Regions from separate parts of the Paenibacillus sp. FSL K6-1558 genome, predicted to be linked through region 1. Evidence: riboswitches for the same ligand, from Rfam matches in the RefSeq annotation. Region 1 holds a riboswitch; the other holds the start of a gene.

Region 1 (7,923 bases):
GAATCTTCTGACTTCCCATCGACTCGCGAACCTCAAGCAACTTGGCGACCTCGCCCGGGTCTTTCAATATGCCTGAGCGATGTGCAACCTTACACATCCCAAGCACACTTTGAGCAAAATCAAGATGCGCATTATCCATTGCATGTACCTGAAACTTACCGATAATGCGTACAATTTCAAGCAGCGTTGCTTCCATTCCGTCCGCATCGGAGATCCTACGAGTGGGTGTCTCCTTGCCCATGTCGCGGGATTTGCGATGTTGCCGCTGTAACGTTGTAGTTTTGATAAAATGTCGCAAGCTCTCGCTTTCTTCGGCTGTCAATAGCGGACTGACCTTGTAATACTGATCTTCCTCCATCGGTAAATCGACCGTAGACAACACCAGATCATACTCATCGGTTGGCATTCGTGCGGCTTCGTACCAAGAGACACTGTCTATAATCTGGATCTCCGGAAATTCCTTCGACAACCGGCTGGATAACATGCGCGAGGAGCCAATGCCACTGTTGCATACAACGATGGCCCGAATTTCCTGCTTCAACGCTCGCAACCGTTCAATGGATGCACCAAAGTGCATGACTAGAAAACCGATCTCCTCATCCGGCACTTCTGCTCCCGGCCATGCATGTAACACAGACCTTTTCACCTGTTCAAAAAGAGTGTCATAATCCTTGCGAATTTGTTGCAGCAGTGGATTACGTATCATCTGATGCCCTTCAAGTCGCTCCATTACCGGTACCATATGTGCAATTAAACCTTCACGTAGCAAGCGGTCTTCATGAAACGCATAACCTGTTCTTTGTTGCATCTGGTCCGTAAGCGAATGCACCCTGTCCATCAGAATCAGATCATCGATCGGGAGCAGTCGTGAAGAATGGATCTGTTGCTCTGTCTCCGTAAGCAATTGGTGAAAATAAGCTTGCTCTTCATCCGAGAAGCCGACTCCAAGCTGTGAGGATAGAACACTGCAAAGGCGCGAAGCCATGAAAACTGGCACTCTCTCTTCATGTTGCTCTGCCACGGTTCCAGTGCCTGCAATCGTTCTTATCCCTGAGGAAGAACGTTCTATGTTAAAACCTTTACGTATCCGAACCACAGCAGCCGATAACTGAATGAGCAATTTCATGTATTGCCGCTCAGGTATCTTTTCAAGCCATTCGATATCCGGTTGCCACAATGCATTTTCAATGGTAAGTACATCGCTGTGACCAATCATACTGAGCAACTTTTGATTAACGATGGAGCCTCCTTGCTCAGGCTGTCTACCAAAGAGATCCGACTCATCCAGTACTTCCAAAGCAAGCGCTGCAATGGCTCTGCGATGAATCGCTTCACTTCCGGTAATTTTGACACCGTAGCCTCGCCTTCGAACAAGCTTCAGACCCGCCTGCCGAATGCGTGACTCCAGATCATCCAGATCGGTGGTGACCGTCGAAACGGTCACTTTCAGATCGGAAGCGAGAGCAAGCAGTTTGACCGGCTCAGCTTCATCCAGCAGGATGCAAAGCATGAAGAGCTTACGCTCTTCCGGCGTAAACTCTACATATTCATTACCCTCCAGTTTCTGGCGTAATGCACTGAGGTCATCTGAACCGGAATCAATGCGTATTCCGGTTCCCGACTTTTTTTCGAGGCGCATACCGAGTGGTTCAAGCCACTGTTCAATCATCAGCAGCTCACGATGCACGGTACGTGTACTCACTTTTACTTCAACGGCAATTTCACCCGCGGTGACTTCATGGGGATGTTCCAACAGGAATTCCACGATTTCACGTTGTCTTTTGGTAATACTCATATCTCAGCCTCCGGCTCTGGGAAAACGGCTGCCCTTGTTTGAAGCTGGTTCGCAGTCTGCTCCCTTTTACTTCAAACGTTCAACAAGCGCATCGTATTCCGGGCTTTTTAGGAAGTTGTCAATGGATATATGCTCTGCATTAGGTGCTACCGAACGTGCACGATCCGTTAGTGTTTTTTGCGTAATAACAACGTCTGCGTCTTGCGGAATTTCACTGATCGCCGTGTTAGTTACAGCAACGTCAATTCCTTCGGTTTTCATTTTCTTGCGCAGAATCGAAGCACCCATTGCACTCGACCCCATACCTGCATCGCAGGAGAAAACAATCTTTTTCACATCTGCTTTTGCCTTGGATGCAACGGAAGTTGCGATATCCGCTACTCTGTTCGCTTCATGGTTATCCGCTGTGATGGTTGCGTTTGCAGTGTTGCCTTGGCTCTTCATATCTTTCATTCGACTGGAGGCTTCTTCCAGATCCTCTTCCTTCTGTTTACCCGTTTTGAGTAGCAGAGAGGCAATCAGGAAGGAAACCACAGCTGCCACGATAACCCCGGCAAGCATTGGGATATATCCACCTTTTGGCGTCAACAGAAAATAGGCAATGATACTGCCTGGTGACGGTGCCGAAACCAATCCCGCGCCAGTTAGCATGAACGTTAACGTACCCGCTACACCGCCGGCGATGGCTGCCAGAATCAAAATAGGTCTCATCAGGATGTACGGGAAGTAAATCTCATGAATCCCCCCGAAGAAATGAATGACCACCGCACCAGGTGCAGAAGATCTCGCCATTCCACGACCGAAGAAACAATAAGCGAGCAAAATACCTAGTCCCGGTCCCGGGTTAGACTCAAGCATGTAAAGAACGGATTTACCTAATTCTCTTGCCTGATCTGTTGCAATTGGTGTTAAAATCCCGTGGTTAATGGCATTATTAAGGAACAATACTTTACCCGGTTCAATAATCAGATTGACGAGTGGTAGCAAGCCCAGGTTCATCAAACCTTGTACGCCAGCAGACAACACTTTGCTAATGGCCTCTACTGCCGGCCCGATACCGAGCAAAGCAAAGATCGCCAAAATACCACCGATAATTCCTGCCGAGAAATTGTTGACCAGCATCTCAAAACCGGCTCTGATCTTGCCCTCAATGGATTTATCGAACTTCTTGATCACCCATGCACCGAAAGGCCCCGCAATCATGGCCCCGAGGAACATTGGAATATCCGTTCCGACAATGACACCGATGGTCATAATCGCCCCGACGACACCACCACGCGTGCCATGCACCATCGTACCCCCGGTATAACCGATCAGTAGCGGCAGCAAATAAGTAATCATCGGCCCTACAAGCTGCTCTATTGTCGCATTCGGAAACCATCCTGTTTTAATAAACATCGCTGTAATTAATCCCCAAGCAATAAATGCTCCCATATTGGGCATGACCATACCGCTCAGAAATCGTCCGAAGCGTTGCACACCAACACGTAACCCACCTTTGGAATTGGATGTTTGATCCAAATTACTCATTGGTTTATCCTCCTTGAATCAAGTCATTATTTCGTATGAAAGGGGTATCATTGATCCCCTGCTGTAATCCTAAGCGAGAAAACCTTCCTGTTCAATCAAATGAAAGCGTACTTTCGTCATGAACAATGATGACAACATTGGATTATGTAGTCGCTCTTAATTAGGAATATATGCTCAACCCTTTGATACGCAAGGCTTTTCTTGCCTATGACTTTATTCATATACAACATACAAAGCAATAAAATAGCTTGGTCCGTTTGCAATTTTTTTATTCATGATGCTATGTCACTCCTACTTAAATTCCTCCAATATGCAGAAAAAAACAGCAAAAAAACCTGCATAAGCTCATAGCTCACGCAGGTTTAAATAGCAAGATTTTTTATATTCAATTAGGATTATATATGTCAATAAGTACAAATCAACTCGACAATCCAGTCGAATTCTATTCCTCAGTATGTTTAAGATAAGCATCCGCCTTCAGCAATGTGGATAATGCAGCTGTTACATCTCCATCGACACGGATTTCGATCATCCAACCTTCTTCGTAAGGAGAGCTATTCACCAGTTCTGGCGAGTCTTGCAAAGCTTCATTCACTGCAACAATGGTGCCGCTGACAGGTGAGAACAGATCAGATACCGTTTTGACGGATTCAATCGTACCGATGCTGTCTTCTGCTTTTACACCGGCTTCAAGATCAGGCAATTCTACAAACACAATGTCACCCAGCTGATGCTGCGCGAACTCGGTAATGCCAATACGTACGGTATCCTCCCCTACGGTTTGCACCCATTCGTGCTCTTTACTGTACAGGAAATCATTTCTCAATTCGCTCATCGATATCCGCCTCGCTTTTCATTAATGAGTGCATGCGTTCTTTGACCTTCACCTTTTTCCCAGACAATAGCGTATGATATTTCAGATTCAAATGTCAAGTTAGCTCACAGTTTATTTCAATTTCGATACCCACCTTGTGTAACCTCACACTACTCTTTCTGCATATAATGGCGAATATTAGAATAGTAAGCGCACTCTTTTAAAATAACCGAACATTAATATAGTATAAACATTAAATATTCGTATTTTACACAATTTCAATGATATCGTTCTTGACATCAGGACTGTATTCACGTTTTAATGAGAAGAGCAACTGAAGTTAATTGGACTACGTATGAACCGCGGATGAATGTAAAGGGAGAGATTGCCCGTACACCCGGTTTGGGGATGTGCATGAGGCGGCGCCGAAGGAGTAAACCACCGACAAGCGGGGGTGAATCTCTCAGGCAAAAGGACTTTTACAGGACGCAACTCTGGAGAGCATCTAATCGTCCTATACGGACGTTATGATCACCCAAGGGGAAACCTGTCTGAATAAACGGCGGGGTAACTCTCAGGTACAAGGGACAGAGCCTAAGAATACAGCGTGCTACTTGGCATGCCGGTTCTTTGGCCTGTCCTTTTCCTTTTTCCCAAAAAATGAATTGCAGGTTCTAGAATCGTACTGAACATAACCAATGAAAAAATGTAGAACAGTCGGCTGTTAACTCTCGATTACCAAAATTACTTAAGCATTATTGATCTGGCTCACAGAACGTGTTTTCATACTTGGCCTACTACGGCCCATGACGAGGTGATTGGATGTCTGATTTATTAAGAACACCACTCTTCCCCCTATACGCGCAATATGAAGGTGTACGTTGCATTGATTTTGGCGGTTGGGAGTTGCCCGTGCAGTTTAGCGGTATTCAAAAAGAGCATGAAGCCGTGCGCGAGCGCGCCGGGCTGTTTGATGTATCCCATATGGGCGAATTCACCGTAACGGGTGAACAGGCAGAAGCCTTTTTGCAAAACATGACAACCAACGACGTGACCGCAACTGTACCAGGTCAGGCACAATACACACTGATGTGTTATCCCGATGGCGGTGTAGTGGATGATCTGCTCATCTATAAACTCGCGGAGCAACACTACATGCTGGTCGTCAATGCCTCCAATATCGACAAAGACTGGGCATGGTTGCAGGAGCACATTATACCTGGGGTGAACATCACCAATGATTCCGAGCAAACGGCGTTGCTTGCGCTACAAGGCCCTTTAGCGGTCGATATTCTCTCGAAGGTTACAGGTTCAGAGATAGATGCAAGCTCCATCGAACCGTTCCGCTTCGTGCAGCATGCCGAGGTATGCGGAGTAAAGCTGCTGCTATCACGAACCGGTTACACCGGAGAAGATGGCTTTGAACTGTATGTTGCAGCTGATCAGGCAGCCCTCGTATGGAACGGACTGATGGAAGCCGGTGCTGATGTAGGCCTCGTTCCAGCAGGACTTGGTGCACGTGATACACTGCGATTCGAAGCGAAGTTGCCTTTATACGGGCAGGAATTATCACCAACCATCTCTCCACTGGAGGCAGGGCTGGGCATGTTTGTGAAACTGAACGCCGGGTCTTTTATCGGACACGAAGCTTTGTTGCAACAAAAAAATGACGGCCCTGCCCGCAAGCTGATCGGTATCGAAGTGCTGGAGCGTGGCATACCGCGGCCCCATTACCCGATCTATGCGGATGGCGTTCAGATTGGTGAAGTGACAACCGGTACACAGTCGCCGACCTTGAAACGTAATCTGGGGCTTGCCCTGATTGACAGCAAATATACTGCACTGGGTACACCACTGGAGATTGAGATTCGTGGCAAAAAGCTAAAAGCCGAGGTCGTCAAGACCCCTTTTCATAAACGGACACGTACGTCAAAGACACCTACCCAAGGAGCTGAGCAAGCATGAGCAAGCACCGCTACATCCCCATGACAGAACAAGACCAGAGCGCTATGCTGGCCACGATCGGCGTGGATACTCTTGAAGATTTGTTCAAAGATATCCCGCAGGAAATTCGTTACCAAGGCGAGTTGCCTGTGTCCTCCAAACTGGATGAATATGCCTTAACTCGCCATATGTCGAAACAAGCTGGCTCCAATGCCAACTTTGAAACACACGCCAGCTTCCTCGGCGCAGGCATCTATGACCACCACATCCCTTCGGTCATCAACCATGTCATTTCCCGTTCGGAGTTCTATACAGCCTACACCCCTTATCAGCCGGAGATCAGCCAAGGAGAATTGCAGGCTATCTTTGAATTTCAGTCGTATATTTGTGAACTGACAGGTATGGCGGTAGCCAACGCGAGTATGTATGATGGTGCAACGGCTTTTGCAGAAGCTGGCAATCTTGCCGCCGCAGCTACCCGTCGTAAACAGCTTATTGTATCTCGCACCGTTCACCCTGAAGCCCGTCAAGTATTGCAGGCGTACGCACATGGCCTGAGTCTGGAGATTGTAGAGATTGGTTATAAAGATGGGGTTACAGATTGGGATGCCCTGCAAACGGCAATTTCGGAAGATACCGCAGCGGTTATGATTCAGAGCCCGAACTTCTTTGGTGCCGTGGAAAATATAAAACAGGCTGCCGACCTTGTGCACACGCACAAAGGACTGCTCGTGGTGAGCGCCAACCCGCTGTCGCTCGGTTTGCTGGAAGCCCCAGGCAAGCTGAGGGCCGACATCGTCGTAGGCGATGCGCAGCCCCTCGGAATCGCCGCTTCGCTCGGCGGACCCACTTGCGGATACTTCGCCGTGTCCCAGGCTCACATGCGCCGGATTCCTGGTCGAATCGTCGGCCAGACGACCGATCGCAACGGCAAACGAGGCTTCGTGCTGACGCTGCAAGCCCGCGAGCAACACATTCGCCGCGAAAAAGCGACATCTAACATCTGCTCAAATCAGGCGTTATTAGCGCTTAGTGCTTCTGTCTATATGTCTACCATGGGAAGACAAGGCATGATTGATGTTGCTGATCTGAATTTGCAGAAGAGTCACTATGCACGAAATACGTTAACAGCTATTCCCGGAGTGAGACTTACTTTTACTGCTCCTACGTTTAACGAGTTCGTCATCCAGCTCCCTGAAGAAACCGATGTGGATGCTCTTCAGCTGAAACTGCTGGATGCAGGCTTCATCGGCGGTTATGAACTCGGACGTGAATATTCGGAACTGGCAGGACATATGCTCATTGCGGTCACCGAACGACGCAGCAAAGAAGAGATCGATGAATTCGCACGTGTATTGGAGGGATCGCTGTGACTCAGGAAACGACCACAAAAGTAACCATTGCGGGAGCTTCATCGGAAACATCTAACCTACATCAGTCAGTCAATCAGCAGACTGGAGTGGACTCGCAAGCATTAGGAACCCCAACCAGTCCGCAAGTCGCACCATCCGTTGCTCCCGAACAAACTCTGATTTTTGAACTGAGCAGTCCCGGACGTGTGGCCTATTCCTTGCCGGAATGTGATGTTCCCCGTCAGGATGCTGATACGTTGATTCCCCGGGAAATGCTGCGCTCGGAAGCGGCCGCGTTGCCGGAAGTATTCGAGGTTGATGTTATTCGTCATTATACGGCATTGTCCCGCCGCAACTTCGGGGTAGATAACGGCTTTTATCCACTTGGTTCCTGTACAATGAAATACAATCCAAAGATCAACGAAGATGTAGCACGTTACAACGGCTTTGCCAAAATCCATCCGTATCAGCATGAATCCAGTCTTCAA
Region 2 (7,923 bases), 2.1 Mb from region 1:
GGATATTACCTGGTCAACAGGTGGATATACGGTAAGAAGCTCTGAATTATATCGAAATCTGTATCATCTTCAGATTCGACACCGCACATTTTCATTGAAAAAACCAGTTTGGGATCAAGGGGAGCTGGTAGGGATTTATGAAATAACGATGTTGCGTGAGGATCGGCTTGAAGGAATATCGCTTCGAACGACATGGGTTATCGGTGGATCAGTGGTATTTTTTGTTCTCTTGTACGGAACAGTGTTGTGGTTGTTATCCCGCAAGCTTTTCTTCCCTATGAAAGTTTTGATAAACAGGATGCATGGATTTGCCCATGGAGAAGAACCAGATGAGATCCGGGTCAACGGTCACAGTGATGAGATGGGTATGTTGTTAAAGCAGTTTGATGCGATGCAACAAACCATCAGGCAGACCCAGAAGGAAGTGGAGAGGCAACAAAAAGAAAAAGAGATGATTGTAGCTTCTCTGTCACACGACCTAAAGACACCTCTCATGTCCATCAGTGCTTATGCGGAAGCACTTAGTATGGAGAGAGATTCTAGACAATTAGAGAGACAAGAGTATAGAGATGTCATCGCTAGAAATGTGGAGCGTATGAAACAGATGATCGGTGAGCTGGAGATGTACACAGCATTGGGTTCCAGAGATTCAGAGCTTGCTATGGTTGAGGTAGAAGGGGAAGAGTTTTTTGAGATGCTGCTTGGCAGTTACGGAGGTCTTGCGGAACGTGATGAGTATGACATGAAGATGTCTGTTCGGACCAATCATTGCTATCGAATTCATCCTGAATCCCTGATGCGTCTGACCGATAATCTAGTGCATAACGCGCTTCGCTACACTCCTCCCCAAGGTAGAATCGGGCTCGCTGTAATGGATTCAGCATCAGAACTGGCGGAATGGATCGATCCATCACTGGGGGCAGAACTGGATGCGTACAGAAATGGTGCGACATTGCTTATCGTTCAAAATGAAGGCCCTCCTATTCCGGCAGAACAGCTGGAGCGGATTTTTGAGCCGTACGTTCAATATCACAAAGAGCAACTAGGCGGTTATGCAGGAGGCTCTGGATTAGGATTAAGCATATCAAAGAGAATCGCATTAAAGCATGGAGGAGATATACGCATGTGGTCCTCTGAACGATATGGGACTGTAGCTGTTTGTCGATTGCCGGAACGAAGGAACCCGGATGAAACACAGGATATAACTTAAGGAAAGGTGAGAATGATGATAAAAATGGGATGGAAGCTGATGGGAGCGGCCTTGATTGCAGGTTCATTGTTTGCTGGATGCGCAGAGAAAGATATGCTTGGGATGTCAGGAGCGGATATGATTGAGAAAGTAATTGCATCCGAGTCTGGGCCAGGGTCATACTATGCCGAAGGTACGATGAAGATGTGGACAGATAGTGAGATTACGAGCACGATACACGTGAAGGAATGGGTCGACGGAAAAACAGGGAAAAAGCGGATCGAGACCGATGAAAACGGAAACGTGAGTTATGCGGTTCATAACGGTTCAGAGATTCTGCTCTATGAAGAAGAGGCGAAGACCGCTATTGCGATGGATTCATCAGCGCTCCAGCAGGAACCCAACCAAACCCAGAAGCAGATGCTGGTGGATCAACTGGAACGTATGCGTGATAACCATAATGTGAAGATGCTGGGTCAGGAAAAGCTTCAGGACCAGGAGGTCATTCATATTGAACTAACTCCGAAGGATAAGGATTCACTCTCCATGTCTTCGGAGTATTGGATAAACCCGAAAGAATGGATGGTTGTGAAAGCCACGAGTACGTATGGGGATACCAAGTCAGAGTTTCTATATGACCAGATCAATTACAATCCTGAGTTCACAGACCAGACGTTCACGCTGGATATTCCTGCAGATGTTGAAGTGAAAAAAATGAATGACGTGATGAATAACCGAGAAATCACACGAGAAGAGGCAGTGCAGGCCGTTGGTCAGCCCTTCCTACAGTATATCGGAGCGGATATGAAATTATCGAGAATTGAGCTCATTTCATCTATGGGTGAACAAGGCCGGGATGAAGTGACACTGTATTATGTGAAGGATAACAAACCAGAGATCAGCATGACCGTATTTAAAGCACCAGGGGAAAACGGTAATGAAAAACTGCTTCCAGAGGAAAAGAAAGTTAACATTCGTGATACAGAAGGTTCATATATGTCTATCATTCGGAACTTGTCGTGGAGCGAGGATGGTCTTCGTTATTCGGTCATGGGCGAAAATGATTTTTGGACAGAAGAACAACTACAGATGTGGGTAGATGAGTTGCAAATAACGAAGCAAGCGAAATAATATTGCGGATAGAGAAAAATGAACAAGCTTTGAACCATATGAACGAAAGGAGCATATCGTATATAGAAATGATGTGCTTCGAGATTACGTCACTTTTATTGACATATAGCGTATGGCATATTACGCTGTATATGATTGAATGCATGGCAGAATGGTGAACTTTCATTAAGGAAATAACAGAATATAGCGAATGATAACGAGCGGGAGAGACCTAGCAGGATGATGCAATACAGTACAAGTAGGCATGATTAATGCAATTTAAGATGTAGAACTGTACTGTACAGATGGCTTGGGCACCGAAGGAGCAAGCAGTTATGCACCCGGCATAACCGTTAATCTCTCAGGTAAATGTACCGTCGTTGGACGCAACTCTGGAGAGTGCGCGGAAGAAGCGCCACCCAAGGGGTATATGATTGTCAGATTGCTGAACAGATGAGTGCTTGCGTGTACTCGGCCTTGTTCTTCCTGGCTTAAAATCATGAAACTCTCAGGTATCAAGGACAGAGAGAGGGCTAACGGCCTTCTTCTGTCCTTTTTTGATGTCATCAATCAGTAAATCAGGAACATTGTGGTGGGTCTTGTCCAGATATCGATGACAAAACCAATTGGAGGGTTAACAGGTGCGATTTAAAGATGTTTTTTCAATTATTGGCCCGTCGATGACGGGACCATCCAGTTCACATACAGCCGGTGCTGCAAGATTGGGACGAATTGCGCGTCAGTGGCTGGGATGTACACCGGAACGTGCAAGGCTTACGTTATATGGCTCATTTGCGGATACCTATCAGGGACATGGAACAGATCTGGCACTAATCGGTGGTTTGCTGGGTTACGTTACAGATGATCCGCGTATACCGGATGCAGAGCAATATGCAGATGAAGCAGGCATGGAGGTTGAATTTTACACCAGCGGTCTACCGGCTCCTCATCCGAACACGGTCAAGATTGAATTGTGGCACGGCGAACGGGCATGCTCTTTAATAGGTGCTTCCATCGGTGGCGGCAGTGTATCTGTGCATGCATTAAATGATTTTCGCGTACAGATCAGTGGAGAGTTTCCGACACTTGTTTTGCGTCATGCCGATAAAGCGGGAGTTCTGGCATCCGTGACCTCAACCATTAGCTCGTCCGGAGTGAATATCGGCTATATGCAAGTGGATCGAAAGGCTCGTGATGGTGAGGCACTTACAGCAATGGAGATGGATGCACCGCCGAGTGAAGACGCGTTGAACAAACTGCGTTCATTGGATCATATGCTGGATATTCGTGTGATTGATCTGAAGAGAGGGGGTGATCCGGATGCGGTTTAAACATCTACATGAATTAAACACCATCTGCACTGCGGAGTCCAAAACAATTGCACAGTTGATGATTGAAGAGCAGGTGCAGGAGACTAACACACCCGAAACAGATGTCGTAAAGCAAATGTCGGAGTACTACCAGGTGATGAAAGAAGCGGTTCGTAAAGGACTTACAGAAGATACCACCTCACGTAGCGGACTGACGGGTGGGGACGGGAAAAAGATGGCCGAATATATTCGCCAAGGCGAAACATGCTCTGGCGATGCTTCTGCCCTTGCCATGGCCTATGCACTTTGCGTATCGGAAGTGAATGCCTCCATGGGACGGATCGTGGCTACGCCAACAGCGGGCTCTTGTGGCATCATTCCGGGTGTGTTTATCAGCTCGCAGGAACGATTTGGCTGGACGGATGAACATCTGGTGAATGGATTGTTCTGCGCCGGTGCTATTGGATACGTGATCGCCAACAATTCATTTATTTCAGGGGCCGAGGGCGGCTGTCAGGCGGAAGTAGGATCAGCGATTGGCATGGCTGCCGGTGCGATGGTGGAGCTTCGTGGAGGGACGCCGGAGCAGGTAGTGCATGCTGTAGGATTGGCTTTGAAAAATACACTGGGCCTCATCTGCGATCCGGTTGCTGGCCTGGTAGAGATTCCATGCATCGTGCGCAACGGACTCGGTGCCGTTACTGCACTGGCTGCCGCAGATATGGCACTCGCTGGTGTACGCAGTGCCATTCCGTCTGACGAAGTCATTGACGTGATGTTGGAGGTAGGCAGTGCGATGCCAAGCCGTCACCGCGAGACAGCGCAAGGTGGGCTCGCTCAGACACCTACAGGCCGCAAGATGATGGAGAAGCTGGCGAAGCCAAAGGCCAAGCGCTTGCCGGATGAGTCATCCGAAACATCAACAACAGGCTCAGAGGCAGAATAGCAAGTGGATCATATACAGGACAGGGGCAGATAGCTTAGGAGCACACAACCAAGTTCCGATTATCAATTAAATTAGTAATTAGAGCATGTTAGTCGTTATTACTTCATAACAAACAAGCGTCCGCGAACCTGGTTTTCTCAGGTTATGCGAGACGCTTGTTTGTCCAGTTTGCCTAAACCGCCAAGATAGCAGTCAACCACTCAGAATTGGAGAAGGCAGTCATTTATTGTTGTTTCCAAAAGGCATCTATTTTACTTCTGTGCGCATCACGGCATATCCGTAAGCAGGCAGTTCAATGGCAAGCACACCGTCTTCCAGAGCGGTGCGATGGTTGCCCTCAAACAGCTCCGTCCAAGGTTGCTCTCCTGCATCCAGTTCAACGATGGCGGTTTCCTCAGAACGGTTGAACAGAATGAGGATGCGTTCCTCGTCACTTTGCCGCTCCATCACAAGCTGGCTACCGCCTTCCTGGGCTTGCAGGAAACGAATGGTTCCTGCTGCACGCAGTGCAGGATGAGCATGACGCAGAGCAATCAGCTTTTGATAAAAGTGAAGTAGCTCCCGATCCTGCTTCGCTTCGTCCCACTCCATGCATTTGCGGCAACCTGGATCATGTTCTCCGTCGAGCCCGATCTCGTCACCATAATAGATACATGGGGCTCCCATATAACTGAACTGGAACAAGGCAGCCAGCTTCATCTTGCGTTGATCGCCCTCGCACAAGGTAAGCAGGCGCGGAGTATCATGACTGTCGAGTAAGTTGAATGCCACCTCGCTCGCTTGAAGTGGGTAGCGAGATAGCTGCCTGCCAAGGGCACTCGCGAATTGTTCAGCGTGCATCTTATCTTCCACAAAGAAATGATTTACGGCGGCGGTGAACGGATAGTTCATGGCAGCATCGAACTGGTCCCCTTGTAGCCAGGAAGAAGATTCGTTCCATATCTCACCTAGAATGTAGGCATCTGGGTTGGCTTCCTTAACAACCCGCCTGAAATCTCTCCAGAAAGCATCGTCCACTTCATCAGCTACATCAAGACGCCAGCCGTCCGTGCCAACTTCCTTGATCCAATATTCCGCTACTTCGAGCAAGTAGGCCTTCACATCGGGATTCTCTGTATTCAGCTTGGGCATATGAGCCTCAAATCCAAATGTCTCATAGGTTGGAATGCCATCCTTCACGTCCAGCGGGAATTCATGTACGTGAAACCAGTCCTTGTATTTGGACTTGGCACCAAGCTTTTGTACATCGACAAAAGGAGCAAATGTTTTGCCTGAATGATTAAACACGGCATCCAGCAGTACACGAATACCCCGTTCATGACACAGCTTCACCAGACGCTTCACGGTGTCAGCATCACCGAAATGGCGGTCGACGCGCAGATAGTCTTCGGTATCATATTTATGATTGGTTGTAGCTTCGAAAATCGGAGTAAAATAAATCGCATTAATGCCCAGTTCACTGAGGTAATCAAGGTGGTCGATTACACCCTGCAAGTCACCGCCAAAGAAATTAAAGGGTGTAGGTTCACCGCCCCAAGGTTCAACCTCTTTGGGATTGATATCCGGGTTGCCATTGGCAAAGCGCTCGGGGAAAATCTGATAAAACACAGCATCTTTCACCCATGCTGGGGGTGTAAACACAGCTCCGGCATGAAGATATGGGAACTGAAACATGCGGCCTGGGTCATCGGGCTCCTCCTCTTGGAAATCCGTCTCGGTCATCCAGATGTGTTCATCTCCACTTTTGAGCAAAAAAGCATACTTCAATCGATGATACGGAGGTCTCACTTCCCCCTCGTAGTAGTCAAACATAGAGTCTGACGTCAATTTGGTCAGAGGAACCATATCTTTTGTTTCCTCCCACGCGTATTTATCTCCAGTCAGGGCATACACCTCGGTGAGATCATTCTTTTTGGCACGCAGACGTAGACGAATCGTATCCTGATCATAGGCATAGGCCCAGTTTCGTTTCGGTTGGTGGAAGATGGCTTCAAGCAGCATATGTAATTCCTCCTGTCAGATATGAATGAAGTAAGCAGAGACCAATTCATTTAAATTCGATTAAATATGCTAGTAGTACAGTAATACAGGTGATATGTAGACATTATTGCTGAAAGATATAGCTTCATATTACGTGACTGCAGATTGCGTTATAATGAGGGTATGAAAAGAGAGGGCAGGCTCTAAACGAGCGACATGGAATGTACTGAGGCCTAGGCAACGGACATTGTAGCTTGTGCAACCAGGCTTGCATTTAAACTCGCGGGGAGGTTCGCCCCATTCAAAATTTAAAGCCAAAAATCATAAAGATAAGCATTGCCGCCCAGATATATCATTAACCCAAAGGGAACGGAAAGGAAACGAGTACATAGATGAAAAACAAACTGTTATACATTGAGGATGATACGGAAATTGCAACATGGGTGAGAGAAGATCTGGAGGAGCGTGGATATGAGGTCGTCTGGCTTGGGAGCGGTGAAGGGGCCACCGAGGCTGTGGCAGACTGCTCCCTAGTCATTCTGGATGTCATGCTGCCAGGGCTCGACGGATTCACGGTAGGCCAGCGATTAAAAAAAGAATATCCTGCTGTGCCCATCGTTATGCTCTCGGCCAGAACATCCATTGATGACAAGTTGCATGGGCTTGATTTTGCCGATGACTATGTGACCAAACCTTTTCATCCGGACGAGCTTGCAGCGCGAATTGAGGTTCAACTGCGGAAAGCAGGCAAAGTAGGTTCAAGTGAAGCGGTACTTAAGCTGGATCATCTGTCGATTTATGAGCAGGATAACCGGATCGTGAATGAGCAGACGGGGGAAGAGATTATTTTATCCGGTAAACAGTTCCACATCTTCGCTTATTTGCTTCGGCATATGGGCATGATTCGCACCAAAGAGCAGATCTATGAAGCGGTGTGGAACGAGTCTTATCTGGATGGGGACAAAACGTTGATGGTGCACATTCGGCATCTGCGCGAGAAGCTGGAGATTGATCCGGCCAATCCTGTCATTATTCAGACAGTACGCGGTGTTGGCTATCGTGTGAAGAAGCCATGATCAGATGGTATAGAGAACGGAAGGCAAGGAAGTCTGAACAGAACAGAGGCAGTGAAACAGGACAGCCTATCCGTCCCAAAATAAAGTTTGGGCGATCACTGATGTCCAGATACATGCTACTGATTCTGGCAGCTTTTCTGTTTGTACCTGTTGTGGTACCGATGGTAGCAACGGTTTTTATTGTAGTCATCAATAACGTAAGCTCTAGTGAAGAAGCACCTTACGGAAACGCTGACCAAATTACCGAACTGTGGGCTATGGAATCCAAAAAGCTGGGCGGGGCTTCTGACCAAATCATAGATAAACGGATGA

What was found. A riboswitch is a leader RNA that binds a small molecule or an ion and turns the genes downstream of it on or off. The one in region 1 is predicted to bind glycine.
Region 2: another riboswitch for glycine. It lies ahead of sdaAB (L-serine ammonia-lyase, iron-sulfur-dependent subunit beta); the one in region 1 lies ahead of gcvT (glycine cleavage system aminomethyltransferase GcvT).

What each region holds. Positions count from the first base shown of each region.
Region 1 covers NZ_JBBOCV010000001.1:2,201,893-2,209,815, forward strand. Annotated here, with positions in the region: gene MHI38_RS09410 (BglG family transcription antiterminator) at 1-1,795, opposite strand, end outside; gene MHI38_RS09415 (PTS mannitol transporter subunit IICB) at 1,862-3,325, opposite strand; gene gcvH (glycine cleavage system protein GcvH) at 3,768-4,160, opposite strand; glycine riboswitch at 4,506-4,628, shown strand; glycine riboswitch at 4,632-4,732, shown strand; gene gcvT (glycine cleavage system aminomethyltransferase GcvT) at 4,962-6,104, shown strand; gene gcvPA (aminomethyl-transferring glycine dehydrogenase subunit GcvPA) at 6,101-7,456, shown strand; gene gcvPB (aminomethyl-transferring glycine dehydrogenase subunit GcvPB) at 7,543-7,923, shown strand, end outside.
Region 2 covers NZ_JBBOCV010000001.1:4,319,113-4,327,035, forward strand. Annotated here, with positions in the region: gene MHI38_RS18805 (HAMP domain-containing sensor histidine kinase) at 1-1,210, shown strand, start outside; gene MHI38_RS18810 (LolA family protein) at 1,223-2,320, shown strand; glycine riboswitch at 2,512-2,685, shown strand; glycine riboswitch at 2,690-2,826, shown strand; gene sdaAB (L-serine ammonia-lyase, iron-sulfur-dependent subunit beta) at 2,941-3,630, shown strand; gene sdaAA (L-serine ammonia-lyase, iron-sulfur-dependent, subunit alpha) at 3,620-4,555, shown strand; gene MHI38_RS18825 (alpha-glycosidase) at 4,802-6,556, opposite strand; gene MHI38_RS18830 (response regulator transcription factor) at 6,928-7,611, shown strand; gene MHI38_RS18835 (sensor histidine kinase) at 7,608-7,923, shown strand, end outside.